DNA from 3 places in the Flavitalea sp. genome. Region 3 is predicted to be linked to each of the others. Evidence: riboswitches for the same ligand, from Rfam matches in the RefSeq annotation. Region 3 holds a riboswitch; each other region holds the start of a gene.
What was found. Region 3 has a riboswitch for cobalamin ahead of metE (5-methyltetrahydropteroyltriglutamate--homocysteine S-methyltransferase). Riboswitches for the same ligand answer to the same signal wherever they lie in the genome.

Region 1: linked by a shared signal. The riboswitch ahead of VK664_RS21425 (TonB-dependent receptor plug domain-containing protein) and the one ahead of metE (5-methyltetrahydropteroyltriglutamate--homocysteine S-methyltransferase) in region 3 are both predicted to bind cobalamin.
Region 2: linked by a shared signal. The riboswitch ahead of VK664_RS22180 (ABC transporter substrate-binding protein) and the one ahead of metE (5-methyltetrahydropteroyltriglutamate--homocysteine S-methyltransferase) in region 3 are both predicted to bind cobalamin.

The regions. Positions count from the first base shown of each region.
Region 1 is NZ_DATHKG010000136.1:6,741-13,801, reverse strand. Features, by position in the region: gene VK664_RS21445 (HlyD family secretion protein) at 1-163, shown strand, start outside; gene VK664_RS21440 (DHA2 family efflux MFS transporter permease subunit) at 181-1,761, shown strand; gene VK664_RS21435 (threonine aldolase family protein) at 1,826-3,070, opposite strand; gene VK664_RS21430 (Gfo/Idh/MocA family protein) at 3,262-4,347, shown strand; cobalamin riboswitch at 4,555-4,755, shown strand; gene VK664_RS21425 (TonB-dependent receptor plug domain-containing protein) at 4,869-6,839, shown strand; gene VK664_RS21420 (YncE family protein) at 6,845-7,061, shown strand, end outside.
Region 2 is NZ_DATHKG010000141.1:5,227-12,287, forward strand. Features, by position in the region: gene VK664_RS22165 (AraC family transcriptional regulator) at 1-435, shown strand, start outside; gene VK664_RS22170 (helix-turn-helix domain-containing protein) at 405-632, shown strand; gene VK664_RS22175 (Dph6-related ATP pyrophosphatase) at 717-1,439, opposite strand; gene VK664_RS22180 (ABC transporter substrate-binding protein) at 1,578-2,519, opposite strand; cobalamin riboswitch at 2,610-2,807, opposite strand; gene VK664_RS22185 (N-acetylglucosamine kinase) at 2,875-3,714, opposite strand; gene VK664_RS22190 (sugar MFS transporter) at 3,745-5,037, opposite strand; gene murQ (N-acetylmuramic acid 6-phosphate etherase) at 5,073-5,903, opposite strand; gene VK664_RS22200 (sugar MFS transporter) at 5,943-7,061, opposite strand, start outside.
Region 3 is NZ_DATHKG010000094.1:37,232-44,292, forward strand. Features, by position in the region: gene VK664_RS15000 (ABC transporter permease) at 1-1,806, opposite strand, end outside; gene VK664_RS15005 (hypothetical protein) at 1,710-2,198, opposite strand; cobalamin riboswitch at 2,491-2,680, shown strand; gene metE (5-methyltetrahydropteroyltriglutamate--homocysteine S-methyltransferase) at 2,843-5,170, shown strand; gene VK664_RS15015 (DUF5522 domain-containing protein) at 5,386-5,673, shown strand; gene VK664_RS15020 (epoxide hydrolase family protein) at 5,793-7,061, shown strand, end outside.

The DNA of each region.
Region 1 (7,061 bases), on a different contig from region 3:
CGGTGCCAAATTTGCCTTATTACCACCCGATAATGCTTCAGGCAACTTCGTAAAAGTTGTACAGAGACTTCCTGTAAAAATTGAATTTACAAAGACTGATGACCCGATGCTCAAACAACTGAAAGCCGGCTTAAATGTGGATGTTGATGTGCATCTGGATTAATTTATTAAATACTTTACATGGAACAGGCAGCTTCGCTGATTGAATACGGAGGCAGGAGAGTGATTATCACAATCACGGCGATATTTTGTGCTTTACTTGAAATTGTTGATACCACGATTGTAAATGTGGCCCTGAACGAAATGCGCGGTAACCTGGGCGCTACTTTAACAGAGGTTGCCTGGGTGATAACAGCTTATGCAATTGGTAACGTGATCATCGTACCCATGACCAGCTGGCTCTCGCAACAATTCGGTCGTCGCAATTATTTCGCGGCTTCCATTATCATTTTCACTGTTTTTTCTTTTTTATGTGGGAATGCCACAAATATCTGGGAACTGGTAATATTCCGTTTTATCCAGGGTATTGGCGGTGGTGCACTCCTGGTTACATCACAAACCATCATCACGGAAAGCTATCCCCCTGAAAAAAGAGGTATGGCCCAGGCGATTTATGGATTGGGTGTTATTATTGGTCCAACACTCGGCCCGCCACTTGGTGGTTATATTATCGACCACTATACATGGCCCTATATTTTTTACATTAACATCCCTATTGGTATCATCGCAACATTGCTGACTTTGCAATTTGTAAGAAGTCCGAAATATGCTGAAAAAAGCCTGACTTCTGAAATTGACTGGCTTGGTATCGGTTTACTCGCGCTGGCTGTCGGATCACTGCAGTATGTACTTGAAAAAGGGCAGGATGATGATTGGTTCAGTTCGAATACCATCATCATATTATCCGTAGCTGCAGTTTTTGGTTTATTCTTTTTTATCTGGCGTGAACTCACCGCGAAAAAACCGATAGTTGAACTAAGGGTCCTGAAAAACGGTAACCTGAGAGTAGGAACAATTTTGTCATTTATACTTGGTTTTGGATTATATGGCTCCACCTTCATGATCCCATTGTATACTCAATCAACCCTTGGCTGGACTGCACAGCAGTCGGGTATGCTGATGATACCTGCTGCGCTAACCACGGCTTTTATGATGCCACTGATCGGCAAATTATTAAGTAAGGGAGTGCCACAACAATACCTGGTTGCTTCTGGAATGCTGTTGTTTTTTGTTTACAGCTTCTGGGGATATAAGATCCTTACACCTGATACAGGAGAAGATGCATTCTTCTGGATGCTGATAGTTCGTGGAGTCGGGATGGGATTGCTTTTTATTCCGATTACAACGCTGTCATTGAGCACACTGAAAGGTCAGCAAATTGGCCAGGGCGCTGCTTTTACGGGCATGATGCGCCAGTTGGGTGGTTCTTTTGGAATCGCGGTAATTACCACTTTCCTTTCAAGACAAAACATGGATCATCGCAGTAACCTTGTTTCGCATCTTAATTTAAATGATCCCGATGTGCAGCAACGTGTTACTGCTCTTCAACATGGGTTTATGGCCAAAGGTAAAACCTTCGACGAGGCACTTAAAGCTGCTTACTCTTCGCTTGATCATGTGGTCACAAAGCAGGCTGCTGTGCTCTCATATATGGATGCTTTTTTCTACCTCGGCGTCATGTTCCTTATTTGTATCCCATTTGTGCTTATGGTGAAAGGGAACAGGAAACGCAAGGTAAACATAGCCGAAGCGATGCACTAGTTGTGATGCTTCTGCAACCACGCCACCGGTTGTCTGCCTTTGTGCATGACAACCGGTTTTTTATCTATTTAGCTGCCAACAAACTTTCTTTAATCGCCTTTAGCAATTCTTCATTATCACGCAGCAATATAGACTCGTTTACTGCAAGCCGGCCTATACCATCCATGAGAAAACCGGAGATTGTTATCCTGTATTTTGCCTGCATAGTATCACTGAATTTTTTTGTACTTATGTCATTCGTGAATTTCATTTGATATATATTCGAGCCGTTAGGCCAGGGAATAATTTTTAATTCAGCCAGATTATTTACCTGTGCAAATAATTCATTGGATTTTATAACAGCAGATTGAAACCTTTTTTCGAATCCATCCAAATAATGTAAAGCCATCGCCGCCTGGGGCCAGGCCTGGTACATAGTGCCACCAAAAATTTTTATCTGGTGTTCCATCTTTCCGATCAGCTCAGCGTCTCCGCAAAGAATCGCTCCTCCAGCCGCACCGAAATATTTGTACAATGAAATATATACAGTATCAAACTGATTACAATAATCCCTGACCGGAATTTTTGAATATGCCGAAGCCAGAAATAGCCTTGCCCCATCCAGATGCAGTTTAATTTTATTCTCGTGGCACCAGGAAGAGATTTTTTTGATTTCATCGAAAGGAACCTGGGCTCCATTAGCCCGCCTCACCGGGTTTTCAATGCTTACCGCACCAATGCCGGATTTGAAAACTTCTCCATCATTATGATAATCGATAGCTGCCCTAAGTTCTCCCAGGGTAAAAGCTGCTTCACCTTTTGCAAGCGGAATTAATCTCTTGTTGTGAACCGATTGTGCTGCATCTGCCTCATCACGGTAAACATGACTTGTTTCCTGCACAAAAACTTTGGTATTTGCTCCACATAAGGCAGCTATGGCAAGTTGATTCGCCATGGTTCCCGTTGGCATATAAATCGCTTTTTGTTTACCGGTAATTGCTGCGAATTTTTTCTCCAAAGCTTCTACTGATCCACCATTTCCATATGAATCTGCCTGGATGGCTGATTGTTTATTGATCAGGTCCAACCTTGAAATATAATCTCCGGCAGACATCAGCTCTTTATCAGCAACAAAATTGACTGGCGATAGCTCCGGCTGGTATACGGACCGTCGTTGCGATTTTTGTTCAGGCTGTATCCCAGGCACCTTATCTCTTTCAAAGCCCTGGTTCCTGTTAATTACTAAATTACTCATTACAGGGGCGAAAGGGATAATCCCCGGAATCATCGCGAGACTTGCTTTCCTTAGAAAATTTCTTCTATCCTCCATATGAAAATTTTATAGCACATATTACAATTTATCCGTGCAGCAGCGAAAGATTTTTTTGGTATTTACTCAAAGCAGGAATGAATGGAAACTACTGTTTTAGGATGTATATTTGCGTCCCGTATTATTTTGAATAAATCATTCCGAATAACAATCAGTATAAATTAGTTCCGGAAACAAATAGTATAAACTACATGACAAACAATAACAAACCGGTTAGAATTCTCGTGGTGGGATGTGGTAACATGGGTGCTTCACATGCAATCGCTTATACAAACATCGATGGGTTCGAAATATGCGGACTGGTTTCTACCGGGAAAAGCAAAGAAGTATTAAATGATAAGCTTGGGGGTGGGTACCCGCTTTTTACTGATTATGAAGAAGCGTTGTCGTTTACCAAACCTGATGCGGTTTGTATTTCAACCTATCCTGATACCCATGAATCCTTCGCACTATCTGCTTTTAAAAAAGGTTGTCATGTGTTTATCGAAAAACCTTTGGCAGACACGATCGCGGGAGCTGAGCGCGTTGCAAAGGCTGCGGCTGAATCAGGAAAAAAACTGGTCATTGGATATATACTTCGTTACCACCCTTCATGGATGCGGTTTATAGAACTGACACAACAAATGGGTAAACCACTGGTAATGCGGATGAACCTGAATCAGCAATCACATGGTAACATGTGGACAGTTCACAAAAATCTTATGAACAGTCTCAGTCCTATCGTTGATTGCGGTGTACATTATATAGATGTTATGTGCCAGATGACCCGTTCAAAACCGGTAAAGGTTCATGCCATTGGCGCAAGGTTGTCAAATGAAATTCCGGCCAGCAACTATAACTACGGGCAGCTTCAGTTAAAGTTTGAAGATGGATCAGTTGGATGGTATGAGGCAGGATGGGGACCTATGGTGAGTGAAACTGCTTTTTTTGTAAAAGATGTTTTTGGTCCCAAAGGCTCAGTTTCCATAATAGCTCAAAATGCCGGTGGAACGGGCAAATCAGATAATGTTGAATCACATACAAAAACAGAATCGATCCGGGTGCATCATGCCGATATAGATGCCAGCCAGGAATTCACTAAAAAAGATGAATGGATAAACCTCCTGGATGAACCGGACCATCAGGAACTTTGTAATCGGGAACAGGCGTTTTTCCTGAAAGCGATACGTGAAGACCTTGATCTGACCGATTCAATAGAAGACGGCGTAAACAGCCTTCGTATTGCCGTAGCCTGTGACGAGTCGGTAAGAACAGGGGAGATTATAACACTTAAATAAGTGCCGGTTATTCAAAGTTGATATTCATAATTCTTAACCTTCCATAAGTAAAACGCTGATTCCAATAGTTGTCTGTACAGGGTTGAATTCGACCAGCGTTTCACCATACCCCGTTAAGGTATAGGGATTCCTATTTTCTTCATAGCTAAATTTTGACGATACTGCCGGGCGGGACAAAAAGTTCAGAAAGGATCATCTTAAAAATCTATATTTGCCGCCAGTTACTGGTTCCTGGAATTTCAGATTCCAAGGATTAAAAGGGAATCCGGTTGAAAACCGGAGCTGTTCCCGCAGCTGTAAGAAGCAAACACAGCGATCACATCTACTGCCACTGTTTCTTTATTCGAAACGGGAAGGCCGCAAGATCGCGCTTCAAGCCAGAAGACCTGCCATAACAATCATCTATCACATGCTTTCGTGGAAAAAGTAGTGAGGATAATGAGTAATTAATCATGTTCATTTTGTTTAAAAGAAGTTTTTCGATTGCATATCACCATGCATTGTTTTCATTAATCAGTTTGATGAGCACAATATTTTTTATACCGTCTTTTGTAGCAGGCCAGGAAAAAGATACGGCCGCAACACTCCAGACCGTTACGATCAGCGCTGAAGGGAAACCGCAATTATTCAAGTCGATAACCCCGGTACAGGCATTTGATAAAAAGCAACTGGACAATATAAATGCATACTCAGTAGGGGATGCAGCGCGCTATTTTTCCGGGGTATTGATAAAGGATTATGGCGGTACCGGTGGACTCAAAACAATATCGGTAAGAAGCCTGGGTGCCGCTCATACCGGCATTCTCTATGACGGCATCCCGGTATCGGACCAGCAGACCGGTCAAATCGATCTTAGTCGTTTTTCGACAACTTTTATTCAGTCTTTACAATTGCACCAGGCGGGGATACAGGAAACGCTGGTGCCTGCGAGAGCTGCAGCTGCGGGAACAACAGTTGCGATTGAATCAAACACTTTTGACCTGAACCGTTCAGGTAAAACCGGATGGCAAACCGGGATAAAAGCTGGTTCGTTTGAACATATTCAACCTTTTGCCGGCTTATACCTGCCATTAAATGACAGACTGGTTTTAAGCGGAAATATTGAAGCAACCTATTCAACCGGTAATTATCCGGTGGTAGTTGATAATGGCAATCTCTCCTATAAATCGGAAAGAAATAACTCTTTTGTCCGCTCTATTCAATCAGAGGCGAATCTGGTTTATATCTTCAGCGACAGTTCAAACTGGCAAACAAAATTTGGTTCTTATTTTTCCGAAAGAGGATTGCCAGGTGCAATCGTTTTTTTCAATGACCGGTCTGTACAACAGCTTGCTAACAGCGATGTATATGCGCAAACGAGGTTTAAGTTAAAGCCCGGATTTCGTACCAACATAATCGTTTCTGCGAAATACCAGTACAATAAAACATTATATTCTGACCCCGATTACCCGAATAACCAGGGGGGGCTTAAGAATAATTACAGGCAACAGGAAATATACCTGAGTGCAGTTGCCAGTCACAGAGCCGGGAATAATTTGGTTATTTCTGCCTCATCAGACTTTGCAAATACAACTCTGAAAGCAAATACAGGCAATTATAATGCTCCGAAGCGAATCGCTGCCTGGAACAACATCTCTCTGAATTATCATAGGGGTGTATGGCAACTTAATACCTCGGTGTTGCATAACTATATTGCTGATAAAACTGATAATGCTGCGACATTATACCGCAATGAATTTACTCCGGCCGTTGCATTGAGTGTAAAGACCCGGAAAGATGGTCCGCTTATGTTCAGGGCTTTTTATAAAAAGTTGTTCCGGATGCCAACGTTTAATGACCTCTATTATAATCTCGTTGGAAACAGATCACTGAAGCCGGAATTTGCTGATCACTATAACCTTGGTGTCAGTTTTGCCAAAAGCTATAATGGGGCGATAAAAAAATTGGGGTTAAGCCTGGATGCTTATCATCTGAGGGTGAAAGACAAAATTGTCGCAGTTCCGAACAGGAACCTGTTTGTTTGGACCATGCTCAACCTGGGCGTTGTGAATATCAATGGTATTGATCTTACCACCGAACTGGATGGCAAACTGTCTCATGAAATAAACTGGTTCACAAGAGTTGCCTATACCTGGCAAAAAGCGTTGGACAAAACAGACCCGGCTTCGACAACCTATAAAAACAGAATACCTTATACACCGGACCATTCGGGTTCAGCAATGTTGTCTTTTGGTTATCGTCAATGGATGGCAGGACCCAGCCTGTTATTTTCCGGAAAGCGTTTTACCCTGGGAGAAAACAACCCATTTAACGAAATAAACGGCTGGATAACCTGTGATGTTTTTGTCTCAAAGAAATTCAGGCTGGCAGGTTCAGGCATTACAGCGAAAGTAGAAATAAATAACATCAACGATGCGCGTTATGATGTAGTGCGATATTATCCCATGCCCGGCAGGTCGTATAAAATAATTTTAACTCTTAATAATTTATAATCAAGATGAAAAAGTCAAACGTTTTTTTATTGGCCGCTGTTATTGCAATGTCCGCAGTGTCGTGTAAAAAAGATGATGTAGATGAACATGAACAACCAAAAATAACAAGGGGCCTGTATGTTTTGAATGAAGGCTTATTCAATCAAAACAATACTACACTTACATTTTACAATACATCCACCAATACAACAAGCACAGATATATTTGCAACTGCGAATGGCA
Region 2 (7,061 bases), on a different contig from region 3:
GAAACGTATCAACCAAAAGGTTATGCCCTGGTCTTCCATCCCGATTTGATACCTGGCACATCACTGGGGCGCCATATCCAGGACTATACTTTTTTCGGTTATCAATCAAACGAATCACTTCATATTTCCGAACGCGAAAGAAAAATCATCCTGGATTGTTTTTCTAAAATTCAGTATGAACTGGAACATGCCATAGATAAGCACAGCAGGAGATTGATCGCATCCACGATCGAACTACTTTTAAATTATTGCATTCGTTTTTATGATCGCCAGTTTATTACCCGTGACCAGGTTCATAAAGGGATCTTAGAAAGATTTGAGCAATTGTTGAATGAATATTTTGCAACAGACAAACCTCAAACCATTGGTCTGCCTTCAGTAGCTACTGTGCCAACGAATTTCATTTGTCGCCTGGATATTTTGGCGACCTGGTAAAAAAGGAAACAGGAAAAACAGCACAGGACTACATACAATCGAAGGTGATTGAAATAGCCAAAGAGAGAGTATACGACCAAAGCAAATCAGTTAGCCAGATCGCCTACGAATTAGGATTTAAGTATCCTCAACATTTCACCCGTTTGTTTAAACAACGCGTTGGTCAATCGCCAAATGAGTACAGAATGCTTAATTAGCTGACCCGCTTTTGTTGTTATCAAAAACAGTAGTAAAAGGAGAGTGAATCTATTAAAAGGTATAAATTTTCTCTCATCAAGGTTTTAAGGGCTCAATAAGAGATCACAAAACCAGAAACCTTTTGTGCCGACATCCGGGACCTGGGTCGGATGATCAGACAGTTTTATTTCCAAAGCCTTATATGTTTTTTCACCGGTGACGATGCTGATGGCCTTATTAAAAAAAGGCGCCTCAAAACAAAAGGAATGGAATTCGCCATTCTCCCCGCAGGGATCTACAGTTGAGGGCAATTCTGATATAAAATCATTATCTATTATCCGACCGCACCAGGTTTCATCGAGGTAACCATCATTTATACAGCAGGTAACGGTCTTAAATCCTTTGCCAATGAAATCATCGACAATCCCAAGGGTTTCCATCTTCCAGAGCGGGAACACGCAATACATATCCAAAGCTGCCATTTTATTTTCCCGGTACTGCCTCAGATCTTCCAAAAAAATATCCCCGAAAATTACATGGTATATTTTTTCTGCTTTTGCTTTCTGCAATATAGTCTGCATCTGCTCCTCATATTCTGCATTGCTGGCTTCATAGACGTAGGCTTTCAGTATTGGTATGCCGATGCTGTCAGCCTGGGCATCGATTAATTCTTCCCTGACACCATGCATACTAAGCCTTTTGTAATGACCATTGATTGTACTGAGCAGGTACTTCACTTCATACAAACCCTCTTGCCGTATTTTGTGCAACGCATAGCTGCTGTCCTTTCCACCACTCCAGCTGAATATGGCAGGTATTTTATTCATAGAGACCTGCTTTAATTTTCACGCTCATGGCACCACCTGATATTAATAACACCATTCAATACTCCTTTTATAAATATATCATTCAATACTCCTGTTATAAATATCAACACTCAATACCCCGGTGATAATTATTCTCGTTCAAGACTCTTGTAACGAATACGAAGGATACAGCGGAGCTGATTTTTCCTGCAGATGATTTGGCATTGTAAACAATGCAGGATGAAACAAAGCAGCTAACAATTCAATGCCATCTACCAGTCCCGCGGCCGAAGGTTGAGTGAACAGATCAAAATCTGCGATGTAAACCTGTTTTGTTTTAACAGCAGCTATTTCATCCCAATTTGCCCTTTGCTCCAGCAGGTGTATTTCCTGTAGCGCCCTTTCCTGGTGAAAACCACAGGGAGCAATCACCAATACTTCGGGATTGTATTTTATAATTTTATCCCAGGGGGTAACGATGCTGTCTCCGGCGGGATTGCCCAACATATCAATACCACCAGCCATAGCCACCTGGAATGGTATCCAGTGCCCGCAATTGTAGATAGGATCGATCCATTCCATCATCATTACTCTTTTAAGCGGCATCTGGTGTTGCCGGAGTATATCAAGCAAAACCGATGTTCTTTTTTGTAACGAAGCCAAATAGGTATAGGCCGCTTCTTCATGACCCAGAGCAGTAGCGATGGTAACTGCTGTCTGGTACACATCATCAAGGTTATTCGGCGTTAGCGGTATTATGCGAGGCTGTTTGGTCAATTTAGCTACTGCTGCCGCTGTGCATTTGGTATCTATCTGGCAAACCTCGCAGGTGTCCTGTGTAAAAATAATATCGGGTGCTATCCGTTCCAGCATTGTTTCTTCGACATAGTATAAGCTTTTACCCTGCGCTTTGCTGGCAGAAAATACCTTGTCTATCTCCAGGCTGGTGTAATTTTTCCCTTCCATCACACAACGCACTACTTTCTGTTTCTCTGCCAGTGCCACAGCCGGGCACTCAAAGGTTACACCCTGCAACAAATGCTGAAGGCCCATGTCATATATCATCTGGGTAGCAGCCGGTAAAAAGGATGAGGCGATCATTGTAAATTTTTTTGTGACTGCTCCCGGTTATAAAAAAGATTGAAAATATAAATGCCTCACGGCTTCTACATCTGCTGCCTTTCACCCTGAATGATTGTTTCTGGTGCGGCAGGTCTTCTGACTTACTCCATTGTTCATTGCCTTCCCATAGCGCCTTGGCGCCAAAGTGGCTTGAAGATTGAACAACATATGAAGGAGCTTACAGCTACGGGGATAGTCCCGGAATTACACCGGATTCCCTTTTAATCCCATGCTTTGAAGCAGGAAACCGTTCCGCAGCAAATGTAGCTTTTAAGAACAATCAGACAAATTGATTTTTTATTAGCCCTTAAGTATTGGGTCGATGTTACCTGTTCTACGTTCGATGAAATTTAACAAGATCAACCATCGGATACCTGGTAATGCGACCGAAAGTTAAATCATGCTCTTCGCATAAGCCAGCTACTATATCTCTGTAGTTCCATGCGATTCCGCCGGTAAAATAAAGAGGTGCCTCACACTGCCGGACGCAATCAAGAATATGACGAACAAAAAAATCATTCAGCCCATTTTTCAGGATTTTTTCAATGAATTCATGACCCCGATTCTTTGCAAGAAAATAGGAAAACGAAGCAAGGTATCTGTTTGGTAAAGAGCTTTTATATACCCCTTCAAGAATCCTTGCATAGTTGTTATCATTGTCCTGTTCAAAACTGTTTTTAAGCTCCTCAGGAAATTCGTTGTAGAGATAATGTTGCAATAATATCTTCCCAAGATAGGCCCCGCTTCCCTCATCGCCCAAAACATAACCCAACCCCGGCTTATTCCATGTAATATCCTTACCATCATAAAAACAGGAGTTAGAGCCTGTGCCCATTATGGATACTATTCCTTTATCGTTTCCGCAAAGCGCCCGGGAAGCAGCCATCAGGTCATGTGTTATAGAAATTACCGCTTCCGGAAATATCGCCTTTAAAGCAATATCAACTACTTCGATATTGGCTTTGGAATTACAACCGGTTCCGTAATAATAAATCCTTGTAATCCTGGCTTGTTCGGGAAGCTTGACAAGAAGTTCAAGCTTTAAAATTTCACATATGTCAAAGCTTGTTTGAAAATAAGGACTTATTCCCTGAGTATTGACATATATATCATTGCCATCGTTTACCAGGCACCAATGCGCTTTGGTAGATCCACTGTCCGTGATCAATATCATTTCTATTATTTTATTTGAAGTCTTATTCAGCTATTCCGAATAAAGCGAAACGTTGAGCTTGTTACGCTTTCGGGTTTGTAATATGGATCTGATACAATAACAGATACTAAAAAAGTAACAGGGTAATAGCACCCAATACGCAGTTTGATTGTCAGAAATTTCCGCCATCCATCCATATAGCAATGGCATGATTGCTCCGCCTGCGATACCCATAATCAATATTGATGAACCCCTGTTAAGACTTCTACCCTTCAGGCCCTGCAACGCCGTCGGCCATATAGCGGGCCACATCAATGCATTCACTGCCCCGAGAAGGGCCACGAAAAAAACAGATGATCTTCCCGGAATGATTATAATTAAAATTGTTACTGCAATTCCAGCTATGGAACAATACAAATAAGCTCTTTCCTGAGTGATGAATTTTGGTATGACTATTACTCCGAGTATATATCCAGCCATCATCGCCGCAAGGGTATATGAAGTGAGACCTTTTGAAAAATCAAAGCTTAATTCATGATAAAGGCCATAATTACCTATTGTATCTCCGGCGATCACCTCCACTCCTACGGCACAGAAAATTGCTATAAAGCCCATCACAAGATTCATTGAAGATCCGGGAGCTTTCTTAATATCTGATAGACGGCCATTACCGGTTTCAGATTCCGGATTGATCTCGGGAAGATGTGCATATTTAAGCGCATAAGCTACCAGGATCAACAGCAGGGCTATAAGGCAATAAGGTAAGATCACAGCTCTGGCCAGAATATCCAGTTTTATGGTTTTTTCAGCAGCACTCAATACAGCCAGTTCTTTCATAAACTCATCAGCGTCTTTAAATATGATAGCTCCCAGAAGAAGTGGAGCCAGCATACCGGCAGTTTTATTGAAAATGCCCATCATGCTGATACGTTGAGCTGCACTGTTCACCGGACCAAGAATAGTGATGTAGGGATTCAACGCTGTTTGAAGCAAGGTAAGACCTATACCCACCACGAACAGGCCAACCAGGAAGATGGCATATGTGCGGGTTAAAGCTGCAGGTATGAACAGGAGACAACCAAATGCCATAACGATCAAACCCAACCGCATCGCCGTGATCATTCCCGTTTTATTTATCAATCGCCCTGAGGGAAAGGCCATGATGGTGTAGGAGATATAAAAAGCAAACGTCACCAGGTAAGTCATCCACTCTTCAAGTTCGCAGGCTATTCTAAGGTAAGGGATCAACGCACCATTCACCCAGGTGATAAAGCCGAATATGAAGAAAAAAAATCCAATGATGATAATTTGTCTCTTATAATTATGAACTCCCTGAATATCCATTGATAGTTGATATGGTACCTGGTTATTATTTCTGTTTATTTAGTCTTATGGTCTTCCTGCAAATGCTTAAGAGCAGAAGGAATGTTACCGTATTTCAATAATATGTCTTTGGCAACTGCGTAATCACTAAGTCCCCATTTCTCCATCAGCATTTTTACACCCCGGTCCAGCAGCTTATCATTACTGATCTGCATATTGACCATCCTGTTATCCTCCACTCTTCCCAACCGGATCATAACGGCTGTGGAGATCATATTCAGTATAAGCTTTTGCGCAGTACCGCTCTTCATTCTTGTACTGCCCGTAACAAACTCAGGACCTACGGTCACCTCTATGGGGTAATCAGTATGCTTTGCCACTTCACTTCCGGGATTACACACAATACAACCTGTTACAATATTATTTTCCCGCGCAATTCTTAACGCACCCGCAACATAAGGAGTTGACCCGCTCGCGGCTATACCTATCACTACATCATTATCAGAAACAGCATTTTTTTCAAGATCCTTCCATCCCTGGTATTCATCATCCTCAGCATCTTCAACACCGTTTCGTAGTGCGCCATCACCACCAGCCATTATTCCTGTGACCATGTATTCAGGTACTCCGTAAGTAGGTGGGCATTCACTGGCATCCAACACCCCAAGTCTGCCGCTTGTTCCTGCACCGATATAAAATAATCTTCCACCGTTTAACAGCTTTTCAGAAACAACATTGACCAGTTTTTCCACCTGCGGGATCACCTTCTCAACACTATAAGCAATTGATTTATCTTCATTATTAATATTAGTGAGTATCTCGTTTACAGACATTCTCTCCAGGTACCGGTAATGAGAAACCGATTCAGTAATTTTTTCAAAACTCATCAGTAAAATATTTATTATGATTTCATTAATTCAGATGATCTACCGGACATATTCACTGTTCTTTGACTTATATCCGTTAAGCCCGTAAAAGATTATATAGAGGTAACATATCATTGGTATAAGAAATGCTGTAGACCATGAAGACCGATCTATCAGTAGTCCTTGTAACACCACGATCACCGCTCCCCCGCAAATAGCTGTGGATAATATTGCAGAACCCTTAGTGATATAGGATCCCAGGCCGCTGACAGCCAACGTAAAAATAATCGCGAACATCACTGAATTGAACAGACCAACACCCAGCAAAGTCCATACAGCTACATAACCCGTTGTATTGATCGAGAACATTATCAGAGTCATTGCAATCAAAGCATTCGCTACCAGCATGGTGGTAGGACGTATGCACTTCAGCAGCAGTACACCAATTATTCTCCCCAATAACATAAAACCCCAATAAAAGGCCACGTAAAAATTAGCATCCGCATCCTTGATATGCAGGGTGTCAGCAATATAATTTGTCAGGAAGGAAGCAACGGCTATTTCTATTCCAACAAAGAAAAAGATACCAATCGCTCCTAATCTCAGGTTTCTGAAAGCAAAGACATTTTTTTTCTGAGAACTGGAATCATTGGATTCTTCAACTCTACTGATTTTAGGCAATTTCAACCGGACAACCACCATGCTGATCACCAGCATCGTAACCGCAATACCCAGATAAGGCATAGCGATCCTATCATTTGAACCGGCAGTTTGAATTCCCGGCATGATCACTGCGGCTCCGAATAAAGGCGCGACAATCGTTCCCACGGAACCAACGCTCTGGATCATATTCAGTCTCGCTGATGCTGTAGAAGGGCTACCCAGTGTAACGATATAAGGATTTGCTGACACCTGCATAAACACAATACCTGCCGCCAGAAACAATAACGCAGCCAGAAATAAATAATACTCATGAAATATTGCTGCAGGAAAGAACAGAAGGGCTCCGGCAGCAGTGATCAAAAATCCCCATATCATTCCCGACTGATATCCTACACGCTCGATAATTCTGCCTGCGGGTATGGAAATGATGCCATAGGTTAAGAAAAAATAAAACTGAACCAATGAGGATTCCGCATAGTTAAGTTTAAATTTTATTTTGAAGAACGGAACGAGGGT
Region 3 (7,061 bases):
TACAAAATCTGCCGATAATAATTTCCAAAGGCTATAAACAGTTGCCCCTTGTACCTTGCGTACACCGATTTCTTTGGTTCTTCTTTCAGCCATAAAAGCCGCAAGTCCAAACAATCCAAGACATGAAATAAAAATAGCCAGTGTCGAGAATACGGCTGCCAGTTTTCCAATTCGTTCTTCATTTGAAAACTTCTGACTGAATTCAGTATCGGCAAATTGGTAATCGAATGGTACAGAAGGTACAAGTTTTTTGAAGACAGCTTCCGTTTTAGATATCGCTTCTGCTGCGCTGAGCGCCGGACTTATGCGAATATTGATATATGCGGTTGCCTCTTCATAATTAATGCCAAAAATCGCTGGCCGCACTGCTTCAAACGGTGACTCCATAATCATGTCCTTCACTACGCCTATTATTCGAAATGGCTGATTATCCCACTTAATTATCTCACCAACGGGATTCTTCAATTGCATATATTTCACTGCAGCTTCATTTATCAGCAAATGATAGACCAGACCTGGTTTGCTATGCGAGCTTACAGAATCTGTTACAAAAGCTGTTGAAAAATCTCTGCCTTCTTTGATCTTCCATCCTACAGTCTTTCCATAATCAAAGGTTGTCCAGTTAATAGCAAAGCTTTCAGTCTTGTTTGGATCTTTGTCTTTCCATTCGAAGGCACTACTTTTTGACCATACGCCTGTAACAGGTCCGGACGAGCAGCCGACATCGGCGGCAATACCTTTTACTTTTAATTCATTGTTTAAGACGTTCAGTTTATCCCTTAGGTCTGCAGATTTTATTTGCACCATTAATAGGCCGCCGCGGTCATAACCTACCGGCCGGTTTTTAGCGAACTGAATTTGACGGTACACTATAACAGTGCCCATGATCAGGATGATGGATACTGTAAATTGCACCACAACCAGGGCTTTGCGGGGTAATGCTGCAAAGCGCCCCGCCCGGTAAGTGCCTTTTAATGCAGTAACAGGATTAAAAGAAGATAGGTAGAAAGCAGGATAACTTCCGGCTATGGCACTCGTTATCACAATGAAAGCCAGGCTAAGTGCCCAAAAAAATGGTTTTGACCAAAACATCGTTATTTGTTTATCAGCCAATGCATTAAACCAGGGTAGTGAGATAGTAACCAGGACGAGCGCAATGAAAAATGCGAGAGATACAACAACAAAAGATTCAGCCAGGAATTGAACGATCAATTCTGCTCGCATAGATCCCACGGCTTTCCGGATCCCGACTTCTTTGGCCCGTTTTTCACTACGTGCGGTGCTGAGATTTATAAAATTGATGCAGGCAAGTAATAACACAAAGACACCGATAATGCAGAATAGCCACACAATCTGTATGCGTCCGCCCACATTTATATCTTCCTTCCAGTCTGAATACAAATGCCAGCGGCTCATAGGATTTAGAAATGTCCGGATATTAAACTTTTTATCAATAACAGCATTGTCATAGGTAGCATTTTTTATTCTTTCAGAGACCTCCGCGAAACCGGCATTTGGCTGTAGCTGCACATATATAAGAAACGAACTGTTTCCCCAATCTGTTCCATCCATCATCCACTTGTTATGCGACAAAAGAAGATCCCACGATGAAAGAAACTTCATGCTACTGAATTCCGTATTATGAGGCAGGTCCTTATAAACGCCAGTTACTTTTACATCCATCTGGTTGTCTATTCGCATCATCCTGTTCAAAGGATCGGCGTCACCAAACAATGCTTTTGCAGTAGAGGCGGAGAGAAGTATTGAGGATGGATCCCTGAGTCCGGAACGGGTGCCGCTAAGCATTTCCAAAGAAAGCATATCAGGGGCATCCGGCTGCATAAACCTGCCACCCTGGAGATTGCGACTTCAGCTGCTGAAAGAACATGAGATTCATTCCACCGGGACATGACTATGTATTTAAAATCCCGGCCATACTTGTTGCGTAGTTCTGCCTCCAAAGGTCGTGGCAACGCTGCCGATGCAAATCCACGGCCAGCAAAACGCCCTTTATTCATTACCTGCGCAATCTTGTTGTAGTTCTTATAGTGCTGGTTAAAGGACAGCTCATCGTACATCCATAAACCAATAAGAATGGCGATGGCCATACCTGCGGCAAGGCCACCTATATTAATGAATGAGTATCCTTTTGAACGTGAAAGGGTTCTCAATGCGATCTTTAAATAATTATGAAACATAACATGGGCTTTATATATAAATACCTGGTGATAAATTAAACAAGGTTTTAATTGAGCAACAAAATTGGCACCGAAAAGGGATCATTTGATAGTTAATGACTTGCAGATTAGTTAGATTGGAACCTGTTCGTTTCTGATACAAAAATGTCCGCTCCCGGCTATGCTTAATTTAGGGTTGAGTATTGAGGAATTAGATTTTTGTGAGAAGCTTGAGTCATCATAGCGAAAAACTTGTTACAATCTGTGTTTAATAATCATGTAAATTTGCCTTGAATAAGTTCTTTACTATATTTCTTCATCATGCGGATAAGGTTTTACTTAATGTAAATTAATAGGGAATTGTGTGCGAATCACAAGCTGTCCCGCAACTGTAAGTAACACAAACAATTTTTATCCTTGTTGTCCACTGCCCGGTTAACCGGTGTGGGAAGGACGGTAAAAATGTTACAAGTCAGGAGACCTGCCTTTTCGTATTGACAATGCTTTCGTGGAATGAAGCGGGATGTCAATTGATGTACATATAATTATCCAGGCATTCTTGTGCCTTTTTATGTGTGCCTGATTCGATTCACCTTCCTGACATAAAACATTGCGAGGTTTAGCAAAAGAGCTTTAAACTGATTTTTTCATTTTAAAAGCAAAACATGCAAACGCACAACTTAGGCTACCCGAGGATAGGCAGCCAAAGGGAATTAAAAAAAGCATCTGAACTCTATTGGTCGGGCAAAATTCCTTTACAACAATTATTACAGACGGGCAAGACAATCCGCCTGCAGAATTGGCTATTACAAAAAGACGCAGGCATTGACCTGGTACCTTGCAACGATTTTTCTTATTACGACCAGGTGCTTGATACAAGTATTATGGTTGGTGCAATCCCGGAAAGGTATCATTCATTGGTTGAAGCAAAGCAATTGAACGATATCGATTTGCTCTTTGCGATGGCAAGAGGCTATCAAAAAGATGGCTTTGATATCACCGCTATGGAAATGACAAAATGGTTCGATACCAATTATCATTATATAGTTCCTGAATTTACTGCCAATCAGAAATTTACCTTGTATTCAAACAAAATACGGTCAGAATTTTTAGAAGCAAAACAAAATGAGATTAATGCAAAACCTGTGTTGTTGGGACCAATATCGTATTTGCTGCTTGGTAAAGAAAAAGAAAGCGGTTTTCACAGACTTGAATTGATTAAAAATTTATTGCCCGTTTACCTGGAAATACTGAAAAATCTGGATGAAACGAATGTTCATTATGTGCAGTTTGATGAGCCCTGTTTATCATTGGATTTAAGCGAAGCTGAAAGAACGGTAATTGTCAAAACATATCAGGAAATTAAAAATAAGTTTCCTCACCTGCACATCATTTTAGCTAGTTATTTTGAATGTTATGGCAACAATCTGCAAACAGTATTGGGCCTTCCCGTACAAACCATCCATCTTGACCTGGTACGCTGTCCATCACAGTTAGACGATATCTTAGCGACTGATTTTGTAAAGACAAAAACAAATCTTTCATTAGGTGTTGTTGATGGTAGAAATATCTGGAAAAATAATTTTCAACAATCCCTTACATTTATTGATAAAGCAGTTGAAAAAATAGGTTCTGCCAGAGTTTGGATAGCTCCGTCTTGTTCACTGATTCATTCGCCTTGCGACCTGGATCTGGAAACAAACAACGAAACGCTGACCCCGGAAATAAAACAATGGCTTGCATTTGCTAAACAAAAAATTGACGAGGTGGTAACACTGAAACAACTGGCAAATAAAGAAAATACTGAAGCGGCGAATATCAAATGGCGGGAAAATCTAAAAGCAAATGAAAGCCGGAAAACTTCCACCCTTATTCATAACCAGGAGGTAAAGCAACGTGTTGCCGCAATCACTGAAAATGATACAAAGCGTACAAACGATTTTTCGATAAGAAAAATAGCTCAACATAAAGCACTTCGTTTACCCTTGTTTCCAACAACCACAATAGGTTCGTTTCCACAAACAACCGAGGTTAGAAGCTGGAGAGCTAACTTAAAAAAGGGTGAACTTACACAAGAGCAGTACGATGAGCTGATTGCAAAAGAAACGATAAAGGCAATCCGCTGGCAGGAAGAAACAGGCATCGACGTTTTGGTACATGGTGAGTTTGAACGTAACGATATGGTTGAATATTTTGGTGAACAACTGGAGGGATTTACATTTTCTAAGAATGGCTGGGTACAGAGTTACGGCAGCCGCTGCGTAAAACCCCCAATCATTTTTGGCGATGTCAGCAGGTCGGCACCGATGACATTACGTTGGACTTCTTTTGCACAATCACTTACCAAACAATGGGTAAAAGGAATGCTGACCGGGCCGGTTACCATCCTACAATGGAGCTTCGTCCGCAACGACCAGCCACGCAGCGAAACCTGCACCCAGATTGCATTGGCTATTCGTGATGAGGTGGTTGATCTGGAAAAAGCAGGTATAAAAATTATACAGATTGATGAGCCTGCTATCCGCGAAGGTTTGCCCCTTCGTAAAGAGAATTGGCAGGAGTATTTGCAATGGGCGGTTCGTGCCTTTAAAATATCTGCCAGCGGTGTAACAGATGATACACAGATTCATACACACATGTGTTATTCTGAATTCAATGACATCATCCAAAACATTGCCGATATGGACGCTGATGTTATTACCATAGAATGCAGCCGGTCGCAAATGGAATTATTGGATGCTTTTGCCGACTTCAAATATCCAAATGAAATTGGCCCTGGCGTGTATGATATCCATTCACCAAGAGTTCCATCAAAGGCAGAAATGATAGCTCTGATGGAAAAAGCAAAGGCTGTAGTGCCTGCAGATCAGCTTTGGATAAACCCCGATTGCGGGTTGAAGACAAGACATTGGGACGAAACAAAAAAAGCGTTAATGGAGATGGTAAATGCCGCAAAAGAATTGCGTGAGGCGGTGAAAGTTCCGGTTGCTTAATAATGATTTCATAAAAATACATGCAGCCAATTCTTCGGGATTTGGTTTCCACGGATTATGCAAAAGAAAAGCCCCTGCAAATCGCAGGGGCTTTAATAACAGCCCTGCGCTGTCCATTTTAAAAATTCAATACCAGGAATTGAACGATGAATTCAAAACATGAAGAAAAATATTGCCCTCGTTGCAATGCCAGCTTCACTTGCAAGATCGGAGACATCCAGCAATGTCAATGCAACACTGTTGACCTTACAGTAGAAGCGCGGTCTTTTTTGGAAAAAACATTTTATGATTGTCTTTGCCGGAATTGCCTGGACCAAATTAACAACCAGGTAAAAGTCGCGAAAGGACATAGTTTTCCGGGCCAAAAGGAGTTGTTGATCGAAGGCCTGCATTACTACAAAGAAAACGGATGCTGGATATTCACGGAGTTATATCATATACTGAGGGGCCATTGTTGTAATAATGGCTGCAGGCACTGCGTGTATGGATTTAAGTTGAAATAAACTTTTCGGGAACTATAATGTCCATTTTAATGCCTTGTTTGACCGGCAGACTGTTTGGTGCTTGGAGATAGGGTCTGTACTGTGATAATTTTAATATCTGAAATAAAAAATTATCAACAATGAAAAAAACTTCAAACATTCTTGCCAGTAGCATGCTCAGTAGTGCACTGGCTTTTCAAGGTACAATCGGCAACGCCCAGGGCGTATCACATACGAGTATGCCTTCTGTGGAGACTATCCGTCCCTTTCATGTCGAGATACCGAAAACAGACCTAAAGGATCTTCGGAGGCGTATTCAAACTACACGATGGCCCGACAAAGAAACTGTAGCTGATCAATCGCAGGGAGTACAGCTGGCCAAGCTCCAGGAACTGGTACGCTATTGGGGAAACGAATACGACTGGCGCAAAGGTGAAGCAAAACTCAATGCTTTCCCCCAGTTCATGACAAAGATTGATGGGGTGGATATTCACTTCATACATGTTAAGTCGCGCCATGCTAATGCACTGCCACTGATCATAACCCACGGCTGGCCTGGCTCGGTTTTCGAGCAAATCAAGCTCATTGATCCCCTGACAGATCCAGTTAAATATGGCGGTAGTGCAGAAGACGCCTTCGATGTTGTGATCCCATCCCTTCCGGGTTTTGGATTCTCAGGCCGGCCAATCGAGGCAGGCTGGGGTCTTGAACGTATTGGCCGTACCTGGGATGTTCTTATGAAGCGCATTGGTTATTCACGTTATGTTGCACAAGGCGGCGACTGGGGTGCGGGGGTTGTAGAGGCGATGGGTCGTCAGGCTCCGGCCGGATTACTTGGTATCCATACAAACTTACCGGCAGCAATAACCAACGAAGTCGGTGCGGTTCTCGGTGGTGCACCCGTTCCTGCGGAGTTCACAGAGAAAGAACGCGCAGCTATTGGTGACCTCGGAAATTTTCTCCAAAACGGTGGCTTATCCTACCTGGTGATGATGGGCGCGCGGCCGCAGGCTGTTGGCTACGGACTTACTGACTCACCAGCCGGGCTCGCAGGATGGATGCTGGTACATGGTGGTTTCGATAAATGGACATTTGGCAAGGATCCTAAGCAATCCCCTTCGATCGATGATGTGCTCGACAATTTTTCATTGTATTGGCTCACGAACACCCTGGCTTCATCATCAAGAATATACTGGGAAAATCGCGGCAAAAACTTAATAAGCGCAGCTGATCAAAAAACAAACGAGATCAGGATACCAGTTGCGATCACCGTTTTTCCTGATGAGGTTATCCGGGCACAGGAGTCATGGGCAAGGAAGGCTTTTCCCAATCTCATTTACTTTCGCGAAGCCGAACGTGGTGGCCACTTTGCAATGTGGGAGTACCCGGATCTTTTTGCTTCAGAATTA